Regions from separate parts of the Streptomyces armeniacus genome, predicted to be linked through region 1. Evidence: riboswitches for the same ligand, from Rfam matches in the RefSeq annotation. Region 1 holds a riboswitch; each other region holds the start of a gene.
What was found. A riboswitch is a leader RNA that binds a small molecule or an ion and turns the genes downstream of it on or off. The one in region 1 is predicted to bind cyclic di-AMP.
Positions count from the first base shown of each region.

Region 1 (6,605 bases):
GTACGGCGCCGTGGGCCGCAAGCCGTGACCGCGCGCCCCCATCGCATGTCGCATGCACCGCAAGCCCCGACCGGAGAGGACAACACACCGTGGCCGACGCGGAGTCAAGGGACGAAGCGCTGCTGGCGCTGCTCACCGAGTACGACCGTGGCGTGCTGGCCACGCTCAAACGGGACGGGCGCCCCCAGCTGTCCAACGTCAACCACACCTACGACCCCCGCACCCGCCTCATCCGCGTCTCCGTCACGGCGGACCGGGCCAAGACCCGCAACCTCGCGCGCGATCCCCGCGCCGGCTACCACGTCACCAGCGACGACGGCTGGGCCTGGACGGTGGCGGAGGGCGACGGCGAGCTGTCCGCGGTCGCGGCCGATCCCCATGACGAGGCCGTGGAGGAGCTGATCGACGTCTTCCGCGCGATCCGGGGCGAGCATCCCGACTGGGACGAGTACCGCGCGGCCATGGTCGCCGACCGGCGGCAGGTCGTACGGATCAGGGTGACGCGGGCGTACGGGCAGCCGCGGCGGCGCTGAACGGCCGTACGGCGCGGGCCGGTCCACGCGTACGACCGTGGGGCGGCGACGGGGCGGCCACGGGAAAGAGGCCGGCGACCCTGGTGTCGGGGGGTGTCCACCAGGGCCGCCGGGGTCTGTGCGGCGCCGTATGCGCTTACGTCCTCGCCGTACGCGGTTCGCCAAGTGCCGTACGCCGTCGTGGTTCCCGCTCGTGCCGGGCCGGAGACCGGCACCGGGCCGGGACCGGGGCCGGCCGGGGCGCGGCGCCGAGTGGCGCCCGTACAGGCCCCGTTGGCCGCCGCCCCGTCCCCTCCTGCGTTGCCGGGAGCCGAGGTGGGGGGCACAGCGCCCGGGCGGTTCGGGACGGCGGCACGGTCCCTGAGCGGGATGTGGGGGGTTCTGCGTTCCGGTTCCGGTGCTCCCGGTCCTGCTCCTGCTCAGGACCGGGGCCGGTCCGGGTTGATCCGGGTGTGGTCGGTGCGTCGCGCGTCCCGTCAGACGCTGAGGCCCTTGCCGCGCAGCCAGCTCAGCGGGTCGATCGCGTCGCCGCCGCCGGGCCGTACCTCCAAGTGCAGGTGCGGGCCGGTGGAGTTGCCGGTCGAGCCGACGTTGCCGATGACGTCCTTCGTGTTGACCTCTTCGCCTGCGGACACCTGCATGGAGGACAGGTGGCAGTACCACACCTCCGTGCCGTCGTTGAGCTCGAGCACGATGCGGTAGCCGTACGAGCCGGCCCAGCCGGCCTCCTTGACGGTGCCGGTGTGCACGGCGTTGACCGGCGTGCCGGTCGGGGCGGCGAAGTCCTGGCCGGTGTGGTCGTTCTCCCACATGCCGCCCGCCTGGCCGTAGCCGGAGGTGAGCTGGAAGTTGGAGGTCGGCAGGGTGTAGCTGCGGGCGAGCTTGGCGAGCCGTTCGGCCTCGGCCTTCTTCTTGGCCTCCTCGGCGGCCTTGCGCTTGGCCTCGGCCTTCTTCTTGGCCTCCGCGTCGGCCTTCTTCGCCGCTTCCTCCGCCGCCTGCTTGGCCGCCGCCGCTGCCGCGTCCTCGCGGGCCGTACGGTCCGCCTCGGACTGCTGCTGCGCGGCCTGGGCGAGGATGCGCTCGCGCAGCGCCTCGCCCGGGTCGGTCTGGCCGGACTCGGAGTCGGTGCCGGAGCCGTTGAGCGCGGCCTGGCTGAGGGGCGCGTGCGCCGCGGGGTCACTGCCCGCGTCGTCGTCGACGAGGCTGCCGATGCCCGGCAGGTTCTTGGCCGCGGGGATCTCGTCCGTGACGGCGCCCGCCATCGAGGCCAGGTCGGGCATCGAGACCGGGGCCGACGGCTTGTCCTTCGCCGTCGCCATGCCGCCCGCGCCGACCGCGGCTATCACGCCGACGCCGAGCACCGCTCCGCTGCGGGCCATCCCGCCGCGCTGCTTGGCGACGCGGTGCTTGCCGCGTACGGGCCGGATCGACTCCTCGGTCGGGTTCCACTCGTCCCAGCCGTCCGCCTCGGGCTCCGGGCCGTACGCCTCGACCGGCGCGAACGCCTGCGTCTCGTACGTCTCGTGCGGCTCGGCCGGCGTGAACGCGTGGGCCTCCGCGAACGCCTGGGCGTCGCCCGGCTCTCCGGCGCCTGGTCCCGCGTGCGGATCCGCGTACTCGGCGAGTCCGACGGGGGAGAAGGCCTGGGTTTCGTACGTTCCGTAGCCGTTGCCGTAGCGGTGGCCGCGGTCGTCTACCTCGTGGTGGTACGGACTGTACGAGACCTCGGGGGCATGCCTGTTGGACGCCACTGGGGGCGCTCTCCTTTCCTTCCTTCTCGCCTACCGGGTTAGCTGACGGGTTCGGAGCAGGAAGGTCTCCTACGGGCCGCGTCCATGGGCGGGACGAGTCCGATTCACCCCAATTGGTGGTTCCCCGGCTCCCTCGGTGCAGGTGTGTCAAGTTGTTGCTCGTGTTGTTGCACTTGCGGGATTAGGCGACGGCGCACGGTGCCGTCTCTCGTGACGGCAGTGACGACCGCGCTGCGTTATCGAACGTTAATAGACTTGCGGCCGAGATTCCAAGCGGTTCCAACGATTTTGCAAACGCTTTGGCCCGGACTTTGGTTTCACGGAAGGGCAATTGGGGCACGGCTGGAAGTGGATCACGGTGTGATCAGCGTCCGTTCGGGCCGTGTTCGGGCCCGCCCCACACCCCCGGCGGCCGCGCCCCCGGCGGCTTCGCCTCCCGCGCCCCGTCCGAGCGCCGCCCCAGCGCCAGCAGCGCCATGTCGTCCGTGTTCCCGCCGCCCGCGTGCTTCCGTACGTCCGCGACGAGCGTGTCCAGCAGCGCCTCCGGACCCGTGAAGCGGTGCCCGGACAGCCGCCTGACCGGGTCGTAGAACGTGCCGTGCTGGTCGCGGGACTCGGACAGCCCGTCGGTGTAGAGGAGGAGTTGGGCGCCGGGCGGCAGGTACGCCTCGTACGCGCGGTCCGGCCACCAGCCGAGCTCGCTCATGCCGAGCGGCAGCGCGGACACGGACGGCTCCAGATAACGCGGGGTGCCCTCGAAGAAGAGAAGCGGCGCGGGGTGGCCGCGGTTGACGATCCGCAGCCGCCCCGGATCCGCGGCCGGCACCTCGGCGAGCGCGGCGGTGGTGAACCCCTCGAACTGGTCCAGCCCGCGGCGCCTGCCGCCCTCCCGTTGCAGCGCCCGCTCCAGCCGGAGCGCGACGCCCTCCAGGGTCGGCTCCTCCTCGGCGGACTCGCGGAACGCACCGATGACGATCGCGACGGCCTCCACCGACCCGAGGCCCTTGCCGCGTACGTCGCCGACGATGAGCCGCACGCCGTACGGCGTCTCCTGCACCGCGTAGAGGTCGCCGCCGATACGGGCGTCGGACTGCGCCGCCTCGTAGCGCGCGGCGATGTCGAGGCCGCCGATACGCGCCGGAGGCACGGGCAGCACGGCGAGCTGGGCGGCCTCGGCGATGCCGCGGGCGGAGGCCAGCTGCCGGTTGCTGCGGCGGACGAGGCGGTTGATGCCGATGGCGAGGACGACCACGGTGGCCATGGTCGCCACCGTCATCACCTCGTCGCCCCAGGTGGGCCCGCCGACGAAGTACAGCACCAGGAGCAGGGAGGCCAGCGCGGCGATGCCGCAGGCGGCCGTGCCCACCGCGGACAGCAGCGGAGCGGCGACCAGCGGGGCGGCGGCGAACAGGGCGGTGGGCGTGTAGTCCGGCGGCAGCGACAGGTCGACGATCACGCCGGCGGCGATCAGCGCGGCCGGAATCCAGCGCGCGTACGGGTGCGGAAGGGTACGACGGGCCTGGTCGGCGCCGTTGACGGCAGGGGAGGCGTCTTCGCTGCCCGGATACTCCTTCACCGTCCCAATCTGACGGCTCACGCCCACGACGGCGACCCGAGCAGCCGGGACGCTGCTCCGGACGCGGGTGGGCGCGCGTACTCACAGGGTGCCGACGCGCTGCCACACCGGCTCGTCGTCCGGTGCCGCCGCACCGCCGTCCCCCGCGGGGGCGGCCACGGTGACCGAGGTGACCTGCCCGACCGACCCCGGCGAGGTGACCGGCCCGGTCGAGGCGACGGACACGACCGACGCGGGCCGTGCGTGCGGGTCGGTCCGGTCGTGCCGGTCGGTCCGGTCGGCCGAGGCGGTCACGGTCTGCGGAGCCCGGGAGGCCTGGGGGGCCGGGACGGCCTGGGGGGCCAGCGGACGCGGCGGGTCCATGTCGTACGGGTGCGGGGAGTCGTACGCGGACTCGTACCGCCCGGAGTCCGTACGCCTGCCCCCCTCGTACGACATCGGCCGCGCCGTCGGCGGCGGGGGCGGGGGCTCGTACGAGGGGCCGGGCCCGGTCGCGTACGAGCGGGGGCGCCCGGACGCGTACGCACGCGCGGGGTCGTCCTCCCCCGGTACGGTGCGGCCCTCGCGCGACCACTCGCGCAGCAGGGCCTCGTAGATGGGTGTTCCCAGCGAGCTCACCGGCGGGCACGGAACCGTTTCTTCCCGACCGTCGGCAGTCGTCCAGTGCTTCACCATTACTGCCATGACCTGACCAACGACCCGTGCCGCCCGGGGGTCACCCGGGCGGATCAGCGGGGTAGCCCGTTTGGCGGCACGTTTCTTCCTGAGAGCGCTCTTATTCAAGAGTTGACGTGATGACACGCATCTTGACGGGACCTCATCAAGAGAGTTAACTCACGGACCGAGAAAAGTATGGACCTGCGGCGAGCCCGTTGTCGGGCCGGCCAGCGGCATGCCTACCGGCCCGCTGCCCGGCACGAGGGCCTCACCCTTGTCACTCACAACAGCGTTCCCCCCACAGCGCAGACGAGGTGAGTTCCATCTTCCAAAGGCAGCTGAACCACGCGAGACGACGCCCTCGTACGACCGCGGCCCTGGCCGTCGGCATGGCGGCGGTCCTGAGCTGGACGACCGTGAACACCGGCATGGCCTCCGAGGACAAGCCCGCCGCCCCGAGCTCCGCCCAGGCCAAGGCTGATGCCAAGGCCGGCACCAAGGCCGTCACCTTCGAGGACAACTTCGACGGCGCCGCGGGATCGGCGGTCGACGGCAGCAAGTGGCAGATCGAGACCGGCGACAACGTCAACAACCACGAACGCCAGTGGTACACCGGCGGGAGCGACAACGCCGCGCTCGACGGCAACGGCAACCTGGTGATCACCGCCCGCAAGGAGAACCCGGGCAACTACCAGTGCTGGTACGGCCCCTGCGAGTACACCTCGGCACGGCTGAACACCTCCGGCAAGTTCACCCAGCAGTACGGGCACGTCGAGGCCCGCATGAAGGTGCCGCGGGGCCAGGGCATGTGGCCCGCGTTCTGGATGCTCGGCAACGACATGGGTGACGTCGGCTGGCCCAACTGCGGCGAGATCGACGTCATGGAGAACGTCGGCAAGGAGCCCGGCACCGTGCACGGCACGCTGCACGGCCCCGACTACTCGGGCGACGCCGCGATCGGCGCCTCGTACTCGCTGCCGAACGGCGAGGAGTTCGCCGACGACTTCCACACCTTCGCCATCGACTGGGCACCGGACAAGGTCACGTGGTCGGTGGACGGGAACGTCTACCAGACACGTACGCCGGCCGACCTCGGCGGCAAGAACTGGGTGTTCAACAAGGAGTTCTTCCTCATCCTCAACCTGGCGGTCGGCGGCTACTGGCCCGGCGACCCCGACGACAGCACGCAGTTCCCGCAGGAACTCGTCGTGGACTACGTCCGCGTGAGCACCTCCGACTAGCGGCCACCGTTACGGGGCCGGTTCCCCCACGGCCGGCCCCGTAACGGGTCGCAGCGCCGGCGGCACACCACTGCCGGCGCCCGGCATCAAGGCATCACGGCACCACCGCGCCACCGCGCCACCGCGCCACCGCACCAACCAGCACGTGTACGGCGCACGTACGGCACGTACAGCACGTACGAGCGGCACCAACCAGCGCCGCCGCCCGGCCACTTGACCACCGGCCGTTCCGGCCGCCCGGCGGCGTCACACCCCCCAGACGGCGGGCAGGGCTCCTCACCGCGCCCTGCCCGCCCTGCCGTTCGCCTCCCGCACGCGTCAGCTGCCCGTCGCCGCCTCCGTACGGAACAGCCCCGACGGGTCGTACGCCTCCCGCAGCTCCTCCAGCCGCCGCCACGTCTCCGGCTCGTACGCCTCGCGCAGCCGGCCCGGGTCGACCGCCCCGAACAGGAAGTTCAGGAACCGGCCGACCGCCCACGGCTTCAGCGGCTCCTCCAGCCGCCCGTGGAACGCGCGGGCCGCGGCCTCCTCCGGCTGCGCCGCCACCGACAGGACGCTCAGCGAGTACCGCGCGTCCCGGTGCCCCACCGCGTTGCCGTCCCGCGGCGGACGCGCGAGCGCGCCCCCGAGCTGCTGCAGCTGCACCACGCTGAAGAACTCCGCGCCGGGGCCGCCCTGTTCGGCGAATTCCGTCACCGCCGCCAGGTCGAGGTCGCTCAGCAGCATGTTCGTGCCCGTGTACGGGTGCGGGTCCGTCGGGTCGGCGTGGATCGTGGGGCTCTCGGTGTACGGCATGTCGCCGAGCTTCTCGGTGATGCGCGGGCCGACCGTACGCAGCGGCTCCACC
Region 1 covers NZ_CP031320.1:5,210,150-5,216,754, reverse strand. The annotation lists partial or broken gene DVA86_RS22820 (SAM-dependent methyltransferase) at 1-28, shown strand, start outside; gene DVA86_RS22815 (PPOX class F420-dependent oxidoreductase) at 90-533, shown strand; gene DVA86_RS22810 (M23 family metallopeptidase) at 1,010-2,284, opposite strand; cyclic di-AMP (ydaO/yuaA leader) riboswitch at 2,297-2,439, opposite strand; gene DVA86_RS22805 (PP2C family protein-serine/threonine phosphatase) at 2,649-3,860, opposite strand; gene DVA86_RS22800 (hypothetical protein) at 3,942-4,478, opposite strand; gene DVA86_RS22795 (glycoside hydrolase family 16 protein) at 4,832-5,758, shown strand; gene DVA86_RS22790 (FAD-binding oxidoreductase) at 6,077-6,605, opposite strand, start outside.

Region 2 (6,605 bases), 2.3 Mb from region 1:
CGGTGAGGACAAGGACGGTGACGTGGCGACGCACCTCGTTGGAGTCGAACGTGGTCTCCTGGTGCACCAGATACGAGGCCACCGGCTCGCCGCCCACCGCCGCTTCGACGGCCTCCGCAACGAGTGCCGGGTAATAGCCACTGCGCTCGATCGCCGTGCGCAGCCCTTGCGTCGTCGTACTGGTCTTCGCCATGGGGCCATCCTACGGCGCTGCGGAGGGTCAGTAGGCAGGCAGTCGGCGAGGGCCGCTGTCGTCCCGTACGGGCGGTTCCGCGACCCGTACGGCCGCGCTCAGCACCGTCACGCCGTGCGGCGCGACGACGACCGGTTCGAGGTCGACGGCGACGATCTCCGGATGGTCGTCGAGCAGCCGCGAGACCCGCAGCAGCAGCTCCTCCAGGGCGCCGGTGTCCACGGGCTGCGCGCCGCGCCAGCCGAACAGGATGGGCGCCGAGCGGATCGCGCGGATCAGCTCGGCGACGTCCCGGTCGGTGGCGGGGACGAGCCGGTGCGCCATGTCGCCGAGCAGCTCGGAGGGCGTACCGGCGAGGCCGAAGGAGAGCACCGCGCCGATGGACTGGTCGACGGCGGCGCGTACGACGGTGTCGACACCGCGCGGCGCCATCGCCTGTACGACGGGCCGCAGTTCCCCGGCCGAGCCGAGCGCGCCGGTCACCTCGGCGAAGGCGCGGCGCAGCTCGGACTTGCCCGGCACGTCGAGCCGTACGCCGCCGAGGTCCGCCCGGTGCCGCAGATGCGGGGCGGTGGTCTTGAGCGCCACCGGGTACCCCAGCCTGCGCGCCGCCGCCACGGCGTCGTCCGGGGTGGGTGCGGGCAGGGTGGGCTGCACGGCGATGCCGTAGTGCCCGAGCAGCGCGGACGCGTCGTCCGCCGCCAGCGGGATGCTGCGCTGCACCTCCGGGGTCGCGCCGGGGACGCCCGTACGCGCCGCCCCCTCCCTGCCGCGGTGCTCCTGCCGCGTGGCGCGGGCCAGCAGCTCCGCCGCGGCGGACTCGTCCACGTCGAACTCGGGTACCCGGCCGGGCGACGCGGCCGAGCGGCGCCAGGCGGCGAGGCGTACGGCGTGGGCGAGGGCGCGTACGGCGCGCTCGGCCGCCGGGTAGGCGGGGATGCCGCGCTCGGCGAGGGCGGCCTCCAGCCCTTCGATGGCGAGGTGGACGACCGCCACCGGCTTCACGGACCCGGCCGCGGCCTCCTGGACCGCGTCCGCGAGAGCCGCGACCGGGGTGTCGTCGACCCACGGGATGACCGTGACCACCACGGCGTCCGTCTGCGGGTCCTCGACGGCCTCGCGGACGGCGCGGCGGAAGTCGGCGGGGGTGGCGGCGGTCGTCAGGTCGGTCGTGGGCAGCGGGCGGAGCCCGTCGGTGAGGGACGCGTCGTAGGTGAGCAGGCCCAGCGACTCGGTGTTGCCGAGGATGGCGACGCGCGGGCCGTGCGGCAGCGGCTGGGACGCCAGCAGGATGCCCGTGTCGATCTGCTCCGTGACGGTGTCCACGGTGATCACACCGGCCTGCCGGAGCAGCGACGAAACGGTGGAGTCGGGCGTACGGGAGGCGGGCGCGGCGTGTCCGGGCGGCGGCGCGCTGCCGCTGTGCCGCGCGCCCTTGACGACCACCAGCGGCTTGCGTACGGCGATCCGCCGCGCGATGCGGGTGAACTTCCGCGGGTTGCCGATCGACTCCAGGTACATCAGCACCACGTCGGTGTCCGGGTCGTCGTCCCAGAACTGGAGCACGTCGTTCCCGGACACGTCCGCGCGGTTGCCCGCGGACACGAACGTGGAGAGCCCCGAGCCCCGCCGGTGCAGCCCGGCCAGCAGCGCGATGCCGATCGCGCCGGACTGCGTGAACAGGCCGATACGGCCCCGCGCGGGCGACGCGGGCGACGGCGTCGCGTTCAGCCGTACGTCCGGGTGCGTGTTGACCACCCCGAGGGCGTTCGGGCCGATGACCCGCATCCCGTACGCGCGTGCCTGTCGTACGAGGTCGCGCTGCGCCTCCCGCGTGAACTCCGCGGACAGCACGACCAGTCCCTGCACGCCGCGCTCGCCGCAGTCGGCGGCGACCTCGGGCACCCGCGCGGCGGGGACGGCGACGACCGCCAGGTCGACCGTCTCGGGCAGGTCCCCGACGCGGGGGTACGCGGGGACGCCCGCGAGCTCGGCGGCGCCGCTCAGCGCCGCGTTCACGGCGTACGTACGGCCGGTGAACCCGGCGTCGCGGAGGCTGTCCAGCACCGAGCGGCCCGCGCCGCCGGGGGTGCGGCTGGCGCCGATGACGGCGACGGAGGCGGGGGCCAGCAGGCGCTGTACGGAGCGGCCCTCCGCACGCTGCTCGCGGCCGTGCATGACGGCGAGGGACTGCTCGGTGGGCTCCAGGTCGAGGGTGAGCCGGACCGCGCCGTCCTCGAAGCTGCGGTGCGCGGAGTAGCCGGCGTCGGTGAAGACCTTGATCATCCGGGCGTTCGCGGGCAGCACCTCGGCGATGAAGCGCCGGATGCCGCGCTCGCGGGCCACGGCCGCGATGTGCTCCAGCATCGCGGAGGCCACGCCGCGGCCCTGATGGTCGTCGCGTACGAGGAAGGCGACCTCGGCCACGTCCGCGGGAGAGGTGGCGGGGCGGCCCTCGGCGTCGACGCGGTCGTAGCGGACGGTCGCGATGAACTCGCCGCCCACCGTGGCCGCGAGGCCGACCCGGTCGTCGTAGTCGTGGTGCGTGAAGCGGCGTACGTCGCGGTCGGAGAGCCGCGGGTACGGGGCGAAGAAGCGGTAGTACTTCGACTCGTCCGAGACCATCTCGTAGAAGGCGACGAGCCGGTCCGCGTCGTCCGGCGCGATGGGCCGTACGCGTGCGGTGCCGCCGTCGCGCAGGACGACATCCGCCTCCCAGTGCGTGGGGTAGGCGCGCTCCGCCTCGGTTCGCATGGGGTCAGGGTAACGAGCGGGCCCGGTGTTGTCGGCGCTCGCGCGCACCGTGCGAGACTGGTCTAGACAACAGGAACGATCTGAAGGGTTACACCATGGTTGAGCGCCGCGTCTCCGTCGGCTGGGCCGAGGGCCTGCACGCCCGCCCCGCCGCCATCTTCTGCCGTTCGGCCGCCGCCGCGGGCGTCCCGGTGACCGTGCGCAAGGGCGACGGCGACCCCGTCAACGCCGCCTCGATGCTCGGCGTCCTGGGTCTGGGCGCCGAGGGCGGCGACGAGATCGTGCTGGCCTCCGAGACGGACGGCGCCGAGGACGCGCTCGACCGGCTGGCGAAGCTGGTCTCCGAGGGCCTGGACGAGCTGCCGGAGACGGTCTGAGCCCGGAGTCCGACTGAGCGCGGCGCCCGCACCGGGGCGCCGCACCCGCGACATGGGACAGCCCCGGCCGTTTCGGCCGGGGCTGTTCACGTGCGCTGGTGGCGCTGGTGCTCAGAGGCTGACGCCGTGCTGCCGCAGATACGACACCGGGTCGATGTCCGAGCCGTAGTCGGGGCCGCTGCGGGCCTCGAAGTGCAGGTGCGGCCCGTTGCTGTTGCCGGTGTTGCCCGACAGGCCGATCTGCTCGCCCGAGGTCACGCTCTGGCCCACCGACACCTCGACGGACGACAGGTGACCGTACTGCGTGTACGTGCCGTCGGAGTGCTTGACCACGACGTTGTTGCCGTACGCGCCGCCCCAGCCCGCCTCGACGACCTCGCCCGCGGCGACGGACCGTACGGAGGTGCCGGACGACGCGTGGAAGTCCACGCCGGTGTGGGTGCCGGAGGACCACATGCCGCCGCCGGCGCCGTACGGCGTCGAGACGTACGAGCCCTCGATCGGCGAGACGTAGCCGCTGATCGCGGCGCGCTTGGCCTCCGCCGCGCGGGCCGCACGCTGCTCCTCGGCCTCACGGGCCTTCTCCGCCTTCTCGGCGGCCTTCTTCCTGGCCTCGGCCTCGGCCTTCTTCTTCGCCTCGGCCGCGGCCTTCGCGCGCGCCTTCGCCTGCGCCTCGGCGGCCGCCTGCTCGGCGGCGCTGGACTGGCTGCTGGCCTGCTCCGTGAGGGAGTCGGCGAGGGAATCGCCCAGAACGACGGTCTGGGTCAGCCCGGTGTCCGCGGTGTCCTGCACCTGGGGCTGCCCGGACGCGGCGGCTCCGGCGGGGGAAGCGAACGAGCTCATGACGCCGACGGTGGCGAGGCCGGCGATGCCGGCGAGGTTCGCGCTCGTACGGTTGGCGCGGGTGGGCCGGCGGTGCCGGCCCGTGGCACGGGTGAACGCCATGCTGACGGCGTGCTCCTTTCCTTCCTTCTCGCCTACCGGGTTAGCTGACGGGTTCGGAGCAGGAAGGTCTCCTACGGGCCGCCTCGTGCGAGGCCGCCCGATTCACCCCAGGGACTTCGTGGTTGGGTCCCCGGCTCCCCTGGCTCGCGCCGTGGGGGACTCGGCGATGGCTGTACGTCGGCCGCGGTTGCGGACACTTCTGACGGACAGCCGGACCGACGCTAAGCGGGAGGTCTCCCAACCACCAAGCAGATCCGGCTATTTGTCGCGCACGCCACAGCGCAGCTCGTACATCACAGAGGAATCAGACAAAAGGGCGCCCGTCTGTTTGCTCGGTTCGCCCCCGGGAATCGCTCAGATCCCCGGGGGCACCGCTCTTACGTGCAGCGCACGCGCGTTTCGGCTAACCCGTGACGACCGTCACCTCGCCGATGCCCAACTCCCGTACGGGGCCGGCGATCTGCTCCGCGTCCCCGACCAGGATCGTGACCAGCCGGTCCTCCGGGAAGGCGCTGACGGCCGCCGCCGTCGCCTCGACGGTGCCGGTCTGGGCGAGCCGCAGATACGTCTGCGCCTGGAAGTCGTCCGGCAGGTGCTGCTCCACCTGGTCGGCCAGGGTGTCCGCGACGGCCGCCGCCGTCTCGTACTTGAGCGGCGCGACGCCCACCAGGTTCTGCACGGCGGCGTCGCGCTCCTCGTCGGTCAGCCCGTCCGCGGCGAGCGTACGCAGCACCTGCCACAAGTCGCCCAGCGCCGGGCCCGTGACGTCCGTGGCGACGGAGCCGCTGATGGCGAGCATCGCCGCGCCGGAGCCGTCCGGCGCGGAGCGCAGCACCTGTGCGAAGGCGCGGACGCCGTACGTGTAGCCCTTCTCCTCGCGGAGCACGCGGTCCAGCCGGGAGGTGAGGGTGCCGCCCAGGCAGTACGTGCCGACGACCTGCGCGGGCCACACGCTGTCGTGCCGGTCGGCGCCGATACGGCCGATCAGCAGCTGCGTCTGCACGGAGCCGGGCCGGTCGACGATCACCACGCGGCCCCGGTCGTCGGCCGTGATGGGCGGCGCCTGCCGCGGCTCGGCCGCCGAACCGGTCCACGCGCCGAGCGTGTCGGCCAGCGCCTGGTCCAGCTCGACGCCGGTCAGATCGCCGACGACGACGGCGGTGGCCGTCGCGGGCCGCACGTGTGCGGCATAGAACGCGCGGACGGCCGCCGCGTCGATCCGCTCCACGGTCTCCGCGGTGCCCAGGCGCGGCCGGGAGATCCGGGAGTCCGCCGGGAACAGCTCCCTGGACAGCTCCTTGGCGGCGCGGCGGGCCGGGTTCGCCAGCTCGTGCGGGATCTCGTCGAGCCGGTTCTGCACCAGCCGCTCCACCTCGCCCTCCGGGAAGGCGGGAGCGCGCAGCGCGTCGGCGAGCAGCCCCAGCGCACGCGGCAGCCGGGACGCGGGCACCTCGAGCGAGACCCGTACGCCGGGGTGGTCGGCGTGCGTGTCCAAGGTGGCGCCGCAGCGCTCCAGTTCGGCGGCGAACTCCTCGGCGTCGTGCTTGTCGGTGCCCTCCGACAGCGCGCGGGCCATGATCGTGGCGACGCCGTCCAGGCCCTCGGGCTCGGCGTCGAGCGGCGCGACCAGGTTGACGTCGACCGCGATGACCTGCTGGCCGGGTCGGTGGCAGCGCAGCACGGTCAGGCCGTTGGGCAGGGTGCCGCGCTCGGGGGCCGGGAACGCCCAGGGGGTGGGCTCGCCCCCGGACGGGCGGGGGTGGAAGTCCATCGTGGTCTCCGCGGGCGTCGTCCCCGCGGGAGAAGCGGTGTCGCTCACTGGCCGGTCTCCTCGGCTGCGGTCTGCTGCTGCTCGGCGGGCGCTGCGCCCTCAGCGGCTTCGTAGTCGGTCTGGTCGGCACCGGTCTCGTCGGCGTCGGTGTCGGTGTCCTCGGCTGCGGTCGGCTCGTACACGAGCACCGCCCGGTTGTCCGGGCGGAGCCGGGCCCGCGCGATGTCCCGCACCTCCTCCGGGGTGATCTCCAGCACCCGCTTCACCGCGCTCAGGGCGAGCTGGGCGTCACCGAACAGCACGGCGTACCGGCAGAGTTCGTCGGCGCGGCCGCCGACCGTGGCCAGCCGGTCCAGCCACTCCCGCTCCAGCTGGGCCTGCGCGCGCTCCAGCTCCTCCGCGCTCGGGCCCTCCTCGGCGAACCGGGCCAGCTCGTCGTCGACCGCGGCCTCGATGTCGGCGATGTCCACCTCGGCGGACGCCTTGACGTCCAGCCAGCCCAGCGACGGCGCCCCGGCCAGCCGCAGCAGCCCGAACCCGGCGGCGACGGCGCTGCGGTCGCGCC
Region 2 covers NZ_CP031320.1:2,941,431-2,948,035, reverse strand. The annotation lists gene DVA86_RS12765 (DUF5998 family protein) at 1-193, opposite strand, end outside; gene DVA86_RS12760 (bifunctional acetate--CoA ligase family protein/GNAT family N-acetyltransferase) at 221-2,947, opposite strand; gene DVA86_RS12755 (HPr family phosphocarrier protein) at 3,043-3,324, shown strand; gene DVA86_RS12750 (M23 family metallopeptidase) at 3,436-4,269, opposite strand; cyclic di-AMP (ydaO/yuaA leader) riboswitch at 4,285-4,445, opposite strand; gene DVA86_RS12745 (M16 family metallopeptidase) at 4,673-6,040, opposite strand; gene DVA86_RS12740 (M16 family metallopeptidase) at 6,085-6,605, opposite strand, start outside.
Region 2: linked by a shared signal. The riboswitch ahead of DVA86_RS12750 (M23 family metallopeptidase) and the one ahead of DVA86_RS22810 (M23 family metallopeptidase) in region 1 are both predicted to bind cyclic di-AMP.

Region 3 (6,605 bases), 2.9 Mb from region 1:
AGCGTGTTGAACCGCTTGACCGCGTTCGCCGAACGGGCCGCCATTCCGTACGCCTCCTCGACCCGCACCAGCGCCTGCGGAAAGGTGATCTTCTCGCGCAGGGAGAGGGCGTCGATCATCGCCTCGGCGCGTTCTCCGATGCCGCGCTTCGGCACGTTGAGAATGCGCCGCAGCGGCACGGCGTCCTCCGGATTCGCCAGCACCCGGAGATAGGCGAGCACATCACGGACTTCGCGGCGTTCGTAGAAGCGGACGCCGCCGACCACTTTGTACGGCAGCCCGACCCGGATGAAGATCTCCTCGAATACACGGGACTGCGCGTTCGTGCGGTAGAAGACGGCGACGTCGCTCGCCTTCGTCTCGCCCGCGTCCGTGAGACGGTCTATCTCCTCGGCCACGAACTGCGCCTCGTCGTGCTCCGTGTCCGCGACATACCCGGAGATACGGGCACCCTCGCCGGCCTGCGTCCAGAGGTTCTTCGGGCGGCGGTTCTCGTTGCGCTCGATCACCGCGTTCGCCGCGGACAGGATCGTCTGCGTGGAGCGGTAGTTCTGCTCCAGGAGGATGGTCGTGGCGTCCGGGTAGTCCTCTTCGAACTGGAGGATGTTGCGGATGGTCGCGCCGCGGAACGCGTAGATCGACTGGTCCGCGTCGCCGACGACGCACAGCTCCGCGCGCTCCTGCCCCGGCTCCGGCTCGCCGGTCCCGACGAGCTCCCTGACCAGGGTGTACTGCGCGTGGTTGGTGTCCTGGTACTCGTCGACGAGCACGTGCCGGAACCGCCGCCGGTAGTGCTCGGCGACGTCCGGGAACGCCTGCAGCAGGTGCACCGTCGTCATGATGATGTCGTCGAAGTCCAGGGCGTTGGCCTCGCGGAGCCGCGCCTGGTACATCGCGTACGCCTCGGCGAGGGTCTTCTCGAAACCGTCGGCGGCACGGGCCGCGAAGTCCTCCTCGTCGACCAGCTCGTTCTTCAGGTTCGAGACCTTCGCGCTGAACGCCTTCGGCGGGAACCGCTTCGGGTCGAGGTCCAGATCCCTGCAGACGAGCGCCATCAGCCGCTTCGAGTCCGCCCCGTCGTAGATCGAGAAGCTGGAGGTGAAGCCGAGCTTCTTGCTCTCCCGGCGGAGGATGCGGACGCAGGCGCTGTGGAACGTCGACACCCACATCGTCGCCGCGCGCGGGCCCACCAACTCCTCGACGCGGTCCTTCATCTCGCCCGCGGCCTTGTTGGTGAAGGTGATCGCGAGGATCTGCCCGGAGTGCACGCGCCGCGCGCCCAGCAGATACGCGATCCGGTGCGTGAGCACCCGCGTCTTCCCGGAGCCGGCGCCCGCGACGATCAGCAGCGGCGAGCCGGTGTGCACGACGGCGGCCCGCTGCTGCTCGTTCATCCCCTCCAGCAGCGCCTCCGGGTCGATCACGGTGCGCGGGGCGCCGTCGCGGTGGTACGCGTCGCGCCCGCCGCTCCCCGCGAAGGTGCCGGCGAAGAGGTCGTCCGGCACGGGCTCGGAGCCCGTGTCCTCGGGCGTTCCCTCAGGGGGCGGCGGGGGCGCGTCCGCCTCGGGCTGCTGGTGCTCGAGGTCCGCCAGGAAGCTGTCGTCGAAGAGGCTGCTCATCGTCGTCCGAGTCTAGGCCGCCGCACTGACAGTCTACGTCCGAGACCGTTGAGGTCACAGAAAGATATCGGACGTATCGAACATCAGCCTTCACATCAGCCCCACACCTTCGCTACCGTGCCGTGCCAGGTGGCCCGCGCCCCCTGTCGGCGAAAGCGTCGACACGGGCTGCCTCCGCCGAGTCCGGCCGCCCCACAGCCGGAGCCGGGGACCCGACACGAACGAGACGGGGTGAATCGGAGCGCGCACCCAGCGTGTTCCGTAGGGCCGCCTTCCGAGGCCCGAACCCGACAGCTAACCCGGTAGGCGGTCCTTGGAAGGAGTCGCTGGCCTTGGCGTCGCATCGCAAGCCGCGCACCCGGATTCTCCAGTCCGCCACGTCCCGTACCGGCGCGGTGGGGGTCACCACCGCCGCTCTCGCGTCCGTCACGCTGCTCACCCAGAGCGCGAACGCCGCACCGAACGACAAGGACAAACCGACGCTGGAAGAGGTCAGGAAGAAGGTCGACAAGCTCTACCAGCAGGCCGGTTCGAAGACCCAGCAGTACAACGCGGCGAAGGAGAAGACCGACACCCAGCGCGAGAAGGTGGACGGCATCCTCGACGAGGTCGCCAAGCGCACCGCCAAGGTGAACGACGCGCGCCGCGCCCTCGGCCAGTACGCCGCCGAGCAGTACCGCACCGGCGGCATGACCGGCACCGCGACGCTGCTGCTCACCGAGAACCCGCAGGGTTACTTCAGCCAGAAGCAGCTGATGGAGCGGATGACGGGCCGCCAGAAGCAGGCCGTCACCGACTTCGAGGACCGGCAGCGGGAGGCGGGCGAGAAGCGCGCCGAGGCCACCAGGCAGCTCAGCTCGCTGAGTTCGGCCCAGAAGTCGCTCCAGCAGAGCAAGAAGGACGTCCAGTCCAAGCTCTCCGAGGCGCGGCAGCTGCTGTCGAAGCTGACCGCCGAGGAGAAGGCGCGGCTCGCGGAGATCGAGCGCAAGAAGCGCGCCGAGGCCGCGCGCAAGGCCCGTGAGGCGGCGGAGAAGGCACGCGAGGAGGCGGCGGCGCGCGAACGCGAGCGGGAGCGCGAGGACGACACCGACGCTCCCGGCAGCGGCGACCCGGCCCCGGACACGCCGTCGGGCAAGGTCGACAAGGTACTGGCCTTCGCCAAGGCGCAGTTGGGCAAGCCGTACGTGTGGGGCGCCACCGGCCCCAACTCGTACGACTGCTCCGGCTTCACGCAGGACGCCTGGAAGGCCGCCGGGGTCTCACTGCCCCGCGTCACCTACGACCAGGTGAACACCGGGACGAAGATCGCCAAGTCGGCGATGCAACCGGGCGACCTGGTGTTCTTCTACGACGACATCAGCCACGTCGGGATCTACGTCGGCGGCGGGCAGATGATCCACGCCTCCAAGCCGGGTGACGACGTGAAGTACGAGTCGGTGGACTACATGCCGTTCCACAGCGCGGTGCGCCCCGGCTGACACCCGCCCCGTGCCCGTGCCCGTGCCCGTACGCGTGCGGCACGGGGCGTACGGGCGCTCAGGCCGTACGCCCCGCCTCCGCCAGGAAGTCCAGTACGAGCCGGCCCGCCGTCGCGCGGCACTCCTCGAAGTAGGCATGCCGCGCGCCGGGCAGCAGGTACAGCCGGGCGTCCGGGACGCGGTCCGCGAGGAGCCAGGCGTTCGCCGTCGGGTTGAACCGGTCGTCGGTGCCGTGCAGGACGAGCGTGGTCGCGGTGATGCCGGGCAGTACGTCCCACGCGTCGTGCCGGTTGCTGGCGGCCAGATGGCGGCGGCGGGCGTACGGCGGCATGACGGGGTCGCCGAGGGTCGTGTACGGCCCGGGGTGCCCGGCCAGCCACTCCGGCGTGTACATCAGCTCCAGCAGCGCCTGCCGGACCGCGTCCGCGTCGCCGCCGGCCAGCGACCGGCGTACGTCGTCGCCGCGCTCCGCCGCGTGCGGGCCGCCGGGCGAGGTGCAGCCCAGTACGAGCGCGCCGACGCGGTCCGGGTGCCGGGCGGCGAGCCACTGGGCGACGCGGCCGCCCATGGAGGTGCCGTAGACGTCGGCGCGTTCGATCCCGAGCGCGTCCAGCACCGCGACCGCGTCCTCGGCGAACTGCCGTGTGCTGTACGGCTCGTCGGGCTTGTCGCTGTCGCCGGTGCCGCGGTAGTCGAACGTGACGGTGCGGTGCCGTTCCTCGGCGTGGAAGTCGTCCCGTACGCGGTCCCACCAGCGGTGGTTGTTGGACTGGCCGGAGAGCAGCAGGAGCGGCGCGCCGGCGGCGGGGCCGCGCTGCTGGTACGCGATGCGGGCGCCGTCGGCGGCGAGCGCGGCGGAGTCGGGGGCTGACCGCACGTCAGGTCCACAGGACGGCGATGAAGATGTTCACCGTCGTCAGCGCGCCGACCGTACCGAACAGCGCCGCGGGCAGCCGTTCCTCGTCCCGCTTCACGTAGACGAGCCCGAGGATCACCACCAGGACGGCGAGCTTGATCCCGATCTTGACGTTGTTCACCTCGGCGTCGTCGGCCTGGTTGAGGCCGACCAGGGCGACTCCGGTGACCAGCATGGTCAGCGCCCCGTGCAGCATGCCCGGCACGATCCGGGCCTCGCCGGCGCGCATCTCCTTCAGCTGGAAGAAGAAGCCGCCGAGCAGCGCGGCGATACCCACGATGTGCAGGCCCACAAAGACATTGATCAGAGTCTCCATGGCTCGCGAGCCTAGCGAGCACGCCTCCGGCGGCCGCCCTGAGGGGGTGCGGACGGGCGTGCTTGAATGCCGGACACCCCGCGCGTACACGCCGGGCCCGACACCAGCGGAGGACCGAAGGAAGCGCGATGTCCCAGCCCACACCCGCCCCGATACCCACCGACCGGCTGCACTTCGCCCTGCCGCCCGACGGCCTGTCCGGCGACGAGCTGCGGCAGCACCGCAAGGAGCGGCTGGCGGCGGCGCTGCGGCTGTTCGGCAGGTACGGGTACGACGAGGGCGTCGCGGGCCATGTCACCGTGCGGGACCCGGAGTTCGAGGACTGCTTCTGGGTCAACCCGTTCGGCGTGCCCTTCGGGCACATCACCGTCAGCGAGCTGATCCTCGTGAACGGCGACGGGCAGGTCGTGGAGGGCGGCTACCACGTGAACCAGGCCGCGTTCGTCGTGCACGCCCAAGTGCACCGGGCCCGGCCCGAGGTGGTCGCCGTCGCGCACAGCCACTCCACGTACGGGCGCGCGCTGGCCGCGCTCGGCGAGCCGCTGGAGCCGATCACGCAGGACGCGTGCGCCTTCTACGAGGATCACGCGCTGCTGGATGACTACACCGGCGTCATCGTGGACGAGGACGAGGGCCGCCGCATCGCCGCGACGCTCGGCCCGCACAAGGCCGTCATCCTGCGCAACCACGGGCTGCTGACAGTCGGCGACTCCGTGGACGCTGCGGCCTGGTGGTTCCTGCAGATGGAGCGTGCCTGCGAGATCCAGCTCGCCGCCAAGGCCGCGGGGCGGCCGGTGCGGATCGGCCACGGGGACGCGGTCGCGACGCGCGAGCAGCTCGGCTCCGATCTCGTCGCCTGGATCAACTACCAGCCGCTGCACACCAGCGTGCTGCGCGGGGAACCGGACCTGCTGAGCTGAGCCGGACCCGCCGGACTGATCCGGTGCGCGCGGCGTGCGCCGTGGAACGCGTAGGGGCGGAACTCGTACGCGATTGAACGACACGGGGGCGTCGGCCGTATTGCGTGCAGAGCGAACAGGTACGGAAGAATTCCTTCCGCACACCCGAACGCACACACCGACGCACATCCGGAAGGCGGGACGGTCATGTCACTGGGGGATCGCACAGGCGGCGAAGGCGGCGGCCAGACGGTCGGCGGAATCGGTCCCGGTGGCGGAGGCGGTGGCGGAGGCGGCGGCCTGCCGCCCGCGCCGAACGGCGGGCTCAGAGCAAACGCCGCACGGTACGCGCTGCTCCCGCTGCGGCTGTTCCTCGGCGTCACGTTCATCTACGCCGGGCTCGACAAGCTCACCGACTCCGCGTTCCTGACCGGCGACGGCCCCGGCTCGCTGGTCGAGATGCTGAACGCCGTCCGCGAGACCGCCGGGGCCGGCTGGATGGTCGACCTCGCGCTGGAGAACCCGGAGGGCTTCGGCTACGCCATCTCGCTGGGCGAGCTGGCCGTCGGACTCGGCACGCTGTTCGGGCTGTGGTCGCGGGTGGCCGCGTTCGGGGGCGCGTTCATCTCGCTGACGTTCTGGCTGACGGTGACCTGGTCGACCGAGCCGTATTACTACGGCAACGACCTCGCGTACATGATGGCCTGGACGCCGCTCATCATCGCCGGTTCGCCGCTGCTGTCGCTGGACGCGGTGCTCGCGGTGCGGCGGCGGCGCAAGGGGCAGCACATATTCGGCTGACGGGCCGACGGGCCGACGGGCCTAACTGTCCTCCCGCGGACCCGGATCCGGACGCGGACGCGGACGGCGGGCTGCGTCCCGGGGCGGGGCGCCGCCCGCCGGTTCTGTGTGCTCCGCCTCCGCTGCGGTCTCCTCCGCGTCCGGCGGGTTCGGCGTACGCGCCCGCTCGTAGCCCTCGCGCAGCGCCGCCACCGGCAGGTCGCGCAGCTCCTCCGCACCGGCGCCCGTCCCGGAACGGGAACCGGGTCCGGAGCCGGATCCGGAACGGGAGCCGGAACCGGAAGCCGTAGCGGAGCCCGGGCCCCGCTCCCCCCGCGGCCCCACCGCCGTCCGCCCCTCACCGCGGCGGGCGGCCAGGAAGCGGCGGCAACCGTACGTCGTCAGGCTGGCGACGGCTCCCAGTACGAGGGCGGCGGGCACCAGCGCGAGCAGCACGCCCGTGGGCACGTCCGGCTCACCGCCCGCGTCCAGGACGTACAGCAGGCCCGCGGCCAGCAGCAGGAGGCCGAGCACCAGCCGTGCGGGCTCGAACCGGTGACGCGTCATCGCGCGGCCTCCTCCTTCTCCGCCCGGGGC
Region 3 covers NZ_CP031320.1:2,295,733-2,302,337, forward strand. The annotation lists gene pcrA (DNA helicase PcrA) at 1-1,619, opposite strand, end outside; cyclic di-AMP (ydaO/yuaA leader) riboswitch at 1,785-1,943, shown strand; gene DVA86_RS10020 (C40 family peptidase) at 1,952-3,097, shown strand; gene DVA86_RS10025 (alpha/beta fold hydrolase) at 3,156-3,974, opposite strand; gene DVA86_RS10030 (hypothetical protein) at 3,976-4,329, opposite strand; gene DVA86_RS10035 (class II aldolase/adducin family protein) at 4,458-5,249, shown strand; gene DVA86_RS10040 (DoxX family protein) at 5,436-6,029, shown strand; gene DVA86_RS10045 (hypothetical protein) at 6,051-6,575, opposite strand; gene DVA86_RS10050 (PspC domain-containing protein) at 6,572-6,605, opposite strand, start outside.
Region 3: linked by a shared signal. The riboswitch ahead of DVA86_RS10020 (C40 family peptidase) and the one ahead of DVA86_RS22810 (M23 family metallopeptidase) in region 1 are both predicted to bind cyclic di-AMP.